Regions from separate parts of the Defluviitalea raffinosedens genome, predicted to be linked through region 2. Evidence: riboswitches for the same ligand, from Rfam matches in the RefSeq annotation. Region 2 holds a riboswitch; the other holds the start of a gene.
What was found. A riboswitch is a leader RNA that binds a small molecule or an ion and turns the genes downstream of it on or off. The one in region 2 is predicted to bind cobalamin.
Positions count from the first base shown of each region.

Region 1: another riboswitch for cobalamin. It lies ahead of JOD07_RS07210 (cobyric acid synthase); the one in region 2 lies ahead of JOD07_RS01450 (ABC transporter substrate-binding protein).

Region 1 covers NZ_JAFBEP010000007.1:57,606-61,924, reverse strand. The annotation lists gene cobT (nicotinate-nucleotide--dimethylbenzimidazole phosphoribosyltransferase) at 1-1,086, opposite strand, end outside; gene JOD07_RS07210 (cobyric acid synthase) at 1,055-2,563, opposite strand; cobalamin riboswitch at 2,728-2,922, opposite strand; gene JOD07_RS07205 (DUF4183 domain-containing protein) at 3,172-3,540, shown strand; gene JOD07_RS07200 (DUF4183 domain-containing protein) at 3,664-4,319, shown strand, end outside.
Region 2 covers NZ_JAFBEP010000001.1:286,673-290,991, reverse strand. The annotation lists gene JOD07_RS01460 (rubrerythrin family protein) at 1-143, shown strand, start outside; gene JOD07_RS01455 (methyl-accepting chemotaxis protein) at 371-2,149, shown strand; cobalamin riboswitch at 2,155-2,346, shown strand; gene JOD07_RS01450 (ABC transporter substrate-binding protein) at 2,500-3,363, shown strand; gene JOD07_RS01445 (FecCD family ABC transporter permease) at 3,372-4,319, shown strand, end outside.

The DNA.
Region 1 (4,319 bases), on a different contig from region 2:
CCTCTTATGTTGTTCTACCTGAATATCATTAAAGGTCGCACTGCTATGATAAACACTAAGGGCCATATCCAGCAGTGAAAACATCATGACTGCACCGGTTCCTTCGCCTAATCCCAGTTTTCCATCAATCACCGGCTCTATTCCCAGTTCTTTTATAAGCATTTCTATGGCAGGCTCTTTTCCCTTATGGGAAGGCAATAAATAATCTTTCGTTCCGGGTACCATGCGCTCTGCCAGAAGGGCTGCCGCCATGCTGATCACACCATCCAATACAACAGGTACATGATAAAGTGCACCACCAATACACACCCCTGTTAGCCCGGCAATGTCCAGTCCTCCTACAGTTGCCAAAACTTTTAATGGATCCGCATGATACAAACCGTATTTCTCAATAGCTTCTTTAATTACTTGTTGCTTACGAAGGAATCCTGTATCGCTTAATCCAGCTCCTCTGCCTGTAACTTCACTTACCTCACACTGAAGCAATGCAGCAGCAACAGCAGCACTGGTGGTCGTATTGCCCATGCCCAGTTCTCCTGTACCAAGCATTTTGTATCCAGCTTCTTTACAGGAATATACCATCTCTACGCCTGCAGCAATTGCCCTTAATGCTTCCTCTTCTGTCATGGCAGGTTCCTTTACGAAATTGCGGGTTCCACATCTTATTTTTTTATTCTTAAGGCCCGGAATGGGGTCTTTCGCATTGATGCCAAGATCCACCGGGATAGTATCTGCGCCTATACTGTCTGCCATTCTTCCTACTGATGACTGTTTTTTTGCCATCAACCCGGCTACCCCAACGGTTACCTCCTGACCAGACAGGGTGACACCCTCTTCCACTATTCCATTATCTGCACACATGATCACAACAGCCTTTTTATCTATATTGATTTGCTCAGTACCTAGTATTGCTCCAATCTGTGCCGTGAGGGTCTCAAACCTTCCCATACTGTCAATGGGTTTCGCAACGGCATCCCAGTTTTTCAATACTTTTTTTCTAACCTCTTCATCAGGTGGTGTAATAACAATTTGTTCCAGAATTTCTCTTGTTAAACTATTCCAAATAGGCTTCTCCAAGGATTTCATAAATTACCTCCATATCTAAGTATTTTCTTAATGTTTCTGCTAACTTGTCATACTGTTTTTCTTTGAATATTTGATAATTCTCAAAGATTCCATCCTCTATTTTGATACCTTTCTTATTAGCCAAAGCCTGTACGATTCCATGGGCTATATTGCTTTGATCAAACAATCCATGGATATAAGAACCATATACATTTTTATTATTGGCAGAGAACACCACATTATTTCCTATTCTGCTACTGTAAATGTCTTCTGACACGTCACATGCTTCGTGATATACAGTTTGTCCCATATGAATTTCGTATCCTTTAAAAGGACATCTCGATATTCCGCTGAAAATTCCATCCAGCTCGTCTATTACCCCTTCCACCTGACAACGTTTCTTCTTTTTCTGCAGTACGGTAGCTACCGGCAATAATTCCATTCCTCGAATGCAGCCACCTTCTTCCATGGCATGAGGGTCATCAATCCGGCATCCTAACATCTGATATCCTCCACATATGCCAAACACTGGAATATCTTCTGCAAGTTTTTTTATGGCTGCTTCCAGCCCGTTCTGCCGCATCCATTTTAAATCCCCCATAGTGTTTTTGCTCCCCGGAAGGAAAATCAAATCAGGATGTCCCAGTTCGCGGACAGAAGTAACATAGCGTACAGTAACTTCGGGAATCTGCTCAAATATATTAAAATCTGTGAAATTGGAGATTCGGGGATAGCGAATAACAACAATATCTATTAATCCTCCTAGCTTTTTATTAAATCTCTCCGTTAAGCTATCCTCATCTTCCAAAGCCAGTTCCATATAGGGTACAACACCTATTACCGGTACCTTCCCCTTTTCTTCCAGCATTTTGATCCCAGGATCTAATATGGACTTATCTCCACGGAACTTATTGATGATTAATCCTTTTACTCTTTCCTTTTCTTCTTTTGCAAGCAGCATCAGCGTTCCCATTAACTGTGCAAATACGCCTCCCCTGTCAATGTCTCCCACCAAAAGTACAGGGGCGTCTACCATCCGGGCCATGCCCATATTGACGATGTCATCCTGTTTTAAGTTGATTTCTGCCGGACTCCCTGCGCCTTCTATCACAATAATGTCTGCAAACTCTTCAAGCTTACGAAAAGCTTTTTTGATTTCAGGAATCAATTCCTTTTTATAGGCAAAATACTCTTTTGCACTCATATTCCTAAGGACTTCACCATTCACAATGACTTGAGAACCTGTATGATTCGTGGGCTTTAGTAAAATAGGATTCATGCAGACCATCGGTGTAATGCCTGCAGCTTCCGCCTGCATAACCTGAGCCCGTCCCATTTCCAGTCCTTCTCTTGTAATAAACGAATTGAGCGCCATATTCTGTGATTTGAAAGGAGCTACACGATAGCCATCCTGTTTAAAAATTCTGCACAAACCTGCTACCAAAAGACTTTTCCCTGCATTGGACATAGTTCCCTGTACCATTATTACCTTTGCCATAGTTCTCCTAGCCTTTCTCACTAAACTAAAAAAACCCTTTCCAGCTACTGGTAAAGGGTTTGCACGCGAAATCACTTGCCGGATACTATATTTCTTCATAATGAAATATCATCCTGCAAATCATACCCGTACAATGACCAGTTACTCGTGGCCTAAAACAAACGTTTCTGTACGACAATCAGGCAGGTCTCCCGACTTAAAGATCATCGCATCGGCCATCTTCCCAGTTTCCCAGTGATATATCGGCTTAGCTCCCTAATTACGGTGACGAGTTCGTACAGGATTTGCACCTGTTTCCCTTTTCACCGAAGCCAACCACATTGCATGGTTGCTTCGACACCTGATTGCTCCATATTTAATTACATTTAATGTAACATATCTCTGCAAACGATTCAATCTTTTTATTTTAATCTACTTTTATGTTATGTAAAATCCTGACTAAAACAGCTGTTTATTCCCTTATCAATCATCTTCTCTATATCTTTTCTCCGTAAAAACAGAATATCATCATCGTAAAAATTTTATAAAAGAAGTGGTCAACCTGTCACCATTCTTCTTATTTCGACATAAGATATAGTGTAATGATAAAGATCAGAGGAGGTGAATGAATGGCTACTTTATTTAAACTCGTTATTTCTGCAGAAACAACTACAAACGTTTCAACAAACCCAGATGTAGAAAGATATTTTTACTCAGTAGATCCTGCCCATCGTGTTGGATCTACCTTAGAAATTCCAGCAACCGCTTTTGTAGATGATACAGATACTCCAGTAACTACAATCACTGAAGCTATAGCGGGAAATGGTTACTACTTGTTATTCATCAATGGCGTATTACAACAATCAGATTTATACACCATTTCAGATACACAAGTAGTCATCACAGATGCAGCTAGTATACCTGATGGTGCAGTGATTACTTTAGTAGTAACCAACTTTGTTCCAGATGCAGACTCCACCACTACAATAATAACTTAAAACTTAATAGGAATAAAAGGATGGGCCATCCGGCACATCCTTTTATTCTAAATGTAACTTCAAACATTATGTATGAATAAGATATAGAAAATTGTTCAAATTAACTAATTGGGAGTGAGGGTGATGTGGTTTACAAACTTATCAAAAATAGACTGCCACCTGACAGATAAACACGGAAATATACTAAATCCATACAATCCCATGGCAATTAGTTATTCCGATGTAACCCGTTTTCTCAAAACCAGAAGTAAACGGATTCGATTGCCTTCTGGAAAATATGTACGTGCCAATCAATTTGTAGTGTACATTCAAGGATATATTTCCCTTTTTGTAGAGGACAACCTTATTTCAAATCCAATACCATTCAGAATATATAAAAGTTTTTATCTGTGTGTGCCAAAAAGAACAGATTTATCTTTTAAAACATGCTACTTTAATTGTGGTACCAAGGTTATAAGTAATGAAAATGATTTGCTAAATCTAAGTATTAAAATAAATATTGGTTCAATGGCTCAGCCAAAAACTCAGCCCAAAACTTTCTGCCAACGCTATTTTACAACAGAAATCAATATTACATACAGAGAAAGTCTCCTCAGAACTGAAGTATACCAATACAATACTTTATATGAGGAAGATAAAAAAGAATATACGAATGAAGATGAAATACCCGAATATGGGAATAGAGGTATCCTGGATCCAGAAATGGTTTCTTTCTTTAATTTATATATTAACGGTGTTGTACAACCAAGGGAGAATTATGATATTGAACAAGGAAAGCT
Region 2 (4,319 bases):
AAGAAAGTGCGAAGTCGGGGAAAGATTATGACTTTGAAGCGGTTTACATATGTCCTGTTTGCGGTTATACGGTTCTGGATGAATCGCCGGACGTATGTCCAGTCTGTGGAGCTAAAAAGGAAATATTTAAAGAATTTAAATAGCTAAGGGCTGTTGGTAAAAACCAACAGCTTTTTTAGTACTTTCAGTGTATTGTAAATAAAAAATGGAAGTGATATAAAAATAAAGAAATAAGGAGGAAAAGGAAGCTATACGCATTAATGTCGATAATTGTATGCAAAAATTGTCGAATTATAAACTTGACCAAAAATTGAACTGGGTTTAAGATTAAAATAAGGCAACATATATAAAATTGAAGGGGCGGATTCTAATGAAGAAGATAGAAAATAAAATCATACTCCTGTCATTGTTGAATACTTTCGTACTGGTTGTACTATTAGGTACCATATCCATTTCATTGGTCTTATATACACAAACAACATCGTTAAATGCAATGGAAAAAAGCATGAGAGAAAGCTTTGATCACTTGATTTCGACTCAGGTGCAAAGTGCTGTCAGTGTGATTGAACAATATGGGAAAAAAGTAGAGAAAGGCGAGATGACTTTAGAAGAGGCTAAAAAAGCTGCTGCCGATATCGTTAGAGATATGCGTTATGGCGAAGATGGGTATTTTTGGATTGACACATATGAGGGAGTTAATGTAGTATTATATGGAAGTGCAACAGAAGGTACCAATCGCTATGAGCAGAAAGACAGTAACGGCAAGTATCTTATTAAAGAGATTATCAAAAACGGAATGCAGGAGGGTGGTGGTTTTTCAGACTACCACTTCCCAAAAGAGGGACAGACAGAACCACTACCTAAGCGTAGTTATTCATTATCTTATAAACCTTTTGAATGGGTTGTTGGAACAGGAAATTATACGGATGATATTGATGCAGTAATCAATACTAAGAAAATAGAAATGAGGAAGCAAATAAACAGGCAAATTATGTTATTTGGCTTTATGGCTCTTTTGGTTGGAGTTCTATTTGTTATTATATCCATCATAGTAGGTAAAAAAATATCAAAACCTATTAAAGAATCTTCTAAGATCATCGAACAGATTTCCCAGGGGGATTTATCTGTCGATATGCCAGCCAAATATCAGAAATATAAGGATGAAATCGGTCTCATTTCAAGATCTTTGCAGCAAATGATCAAGACTTTAAGAAGCATGGTGAATGATATTGTAACTGAATCCAATAAATCTATGAAGGCAGTTATAGTGGTTAATGAAAATGTTGATGCTCTGAAAGATCAGATAGATGAGGTAGCATCTACAACAGAAGAAATTTCTGCAGGGATGGAAGAAACGGCGGCATCTTCCGAGGAAATGAATGCCACTGCTTCAGAATTTGAAAATGCTGCACACTCCATTGCTCAAAAGGCACAGGATGGAGCAAAAACTGTCGAAGAAATTCAAGAAAGGGCAAACAGATTAAAAGAAAGAGTTTTAACATCTCAAAATAATGCAATGAAGATTCTTGAAGAAGCAAAATCTGCCCTTGAAAAAGCAATTGAAGAATCGAAATCGGTAGAACAGATCACAGCTTTATCTAATATAATCCTTGAAATTACTTCTCAAACGAATCTTTTGGCCTTAAATGCGGCTATCGAGGCAGCCAGAGCAGGGGAAGCCGGTAAAGGCTTTGCGGTGGTTGCGAATGAAATCGGAAAACTGGCTGAAAACTCAGGAGCTACAGCAAAAGAAATTCAAGAAATAATCAAGACAGTCCAAAGTTCAGTAAATAATCTCTCATCTACTTCGAATAAATTGATGGAATTTGTTTCTTCGGATGTAAAAGAAGATTATGGATTAATGCTGGAAGCAACAGATCAATACCAAAAAGATGCTGAAAATGTAAGTGCGATCATTACAGATTTTAGTGTTACATCTGAGAAATTACTGATTTCTATACAGAATATGATAAAAGCTATTGAGGAAGTAGCTTCTGCAACCAATGAAGGAGCCGCCGGAATAACCAGTGTGGCTGAGAATACGGCAGTCATTGCAGATAAAGTTAGTACAATAGCAGAGCAAACAGAAGAGGTGAAGTCAGGAAAAGAAAAACTTATGGAAGCTGTGGAAAGATTTAAACTTCAATAATAAAAAACTGAATAATTCATTTAGGTGCCTTATAAGATGAAACTTATAAGGTGAAAAGGGAATACGGTTAGAATCCGTAGCAGCCCCCGCTACTGTAATTGATGACGAGTCTTTAAAAGCCACTCTAAGTATTTAGGGGAAGGCAAAGACGAGGATGAATCATGAGCCAGGAGACCTGCCTAAATGAGAGCATTAATAAGCTTTCGGAGGGAAAGCCTATTAGAGTCAATTAACTATTTTGCTTTTATGCTATAGTTATAAATTCTAGTGGCAGTACGTCTATGATGTACTGCCTTTTTAATAGATAAAATTTTTAATGGATTAAAGCTGAAAGGAAAGGATAAAGCAATATGAAAAGAATCTTAAAGACATTACATATTTTTATGATCATAGCCCTTTTAGGCACTATGGCTGGATGTAGTGGTGTTAAGAACACCCAAATAAGTGAGGAGCCAAAAAGAATCGTTTCTGTAGCTCCCAGTATTACAGAACTCATTTATGCTTTAGGCAAAGGAGAAAACCTTGTGGGAAGGACCGACTACTGTGATTATCCGGAAGAAACAAAAGAGGTTCCAAGCATAGGGTCCTTAATTGATCCCAGTGTAGAAAAAATTGTTGAGTTAAACCCGGATATCGTTATTGCCACTGCCAATTTTAAAGAAGAAACCTATAAAAAACTAGAAGACTTAGGCATAGAGGTGGTTGTGCTCTATGAAGCTATTGACTTAGAGGGAGCTTATGATTCTATAGCTAGATTGGGGCAAATCCTTAATGCAGAAGATGAAGCCAATCGAGTTATTACAGAGATTAAAGATAAGATTGAAGAGGTTCAGGAAAAGGTTAAAGATGCCCCAAGGCCGAAAGTATATTATGTTGCCGGCTTTGGTAAAAATGGAGATTACACTGCCACTGGAGATACCTTTATAGGTCAGCTTCTGGAGATAGCCGGAGGGGATAATATTGCAAAAGATGCAACAGGATGGCAGTATAGTCTTGAGAAAATAATAGAAAACGATCCAGATATCATATTGATCTCCCAAAATTATGGACTAAAAGAGCAGTTTGTAGAAACTGCCGGCTACAAGGAGCTGTCAGCTGTAAAGGGCGATAAGGTGATTGAAATAGACGATAATCTTATTGCAAGGCAAGGCCCAAGACTTGGGGAAGGTGTAGAAAGCCTGGCAAAGATCATGCATCCAGATTTATTTGAATAGGTGAGATGATGAGACTAAAAAGAAAAACACTATTTTTTGTATTGCTCGTTTTATATTGTATACTGGCGATCGGGGCCATTTCGGTGGGAGCAGCCAATATAAAGCCCTGTGAGGTATTCATGGAAATCCTTAAGTATATACCTATTATTGGCAAGCATATCGATACAGTACCCTCTGATACAAATTTTCTTATTGTTTTTATGGTACGCATGCCCAGAATTATTATGGCAAGTATAGTTGGGATGGGATTGGCAGTAGTAGGGACCTCTTTTCAGTCCCTATTTAAAAATCCTATGGCAGACCCTTACGTGCTTGGAATATCAGGAGGGGCTGCCCTGGGAGCGGCGCTGGCAATTACTGTTCATTTGCCGGCTGCTCCATTTGCCTTTATAGGAGCGGTAACTACGACCATCATGGTATATCTTATTGTACAGGTCAGATCAAAAACAGCTACGATCTATTTACTTCTGGTGGGAAGTGCCATAGGTTTTTTGACATCGGCTTTAATATCCATCATAATGGTGTTTAATCAGGAACATGCCAGCAGGATTATATTTTGGATGATGGGAAGTTTCAATGCTTCAAGCTGGGAGAATATTTATATAACAGCTCCGGTTGTATTTGTCGGCACAATGATTATTTCTTTTTTATATAGAGATCTCAATTTAATGCTTGTTGGTGAGGAAACGGCTAAAAGTTTAGGTGTAGAAACAGAAAAGCTAAAAAAAGGCGTCATTATCATTGCATCCATGATGATTGCTGTTTGTGTTTCTTTTTCCGGAATCATCGGATTTGTAGGCTTTTTGGTGCCTCATATGGCAAGAATCATTGTTGGTCCCAATAATAAAGTTTTGATTCCTTTTTCGGCTTTGGGAGGCGCGATTTTTTTACTGCTTTCTGATACTCTTGGAAGAACCATAGCCGCTCCCGGAGAATTACCTGTAGGAGCGGTGACG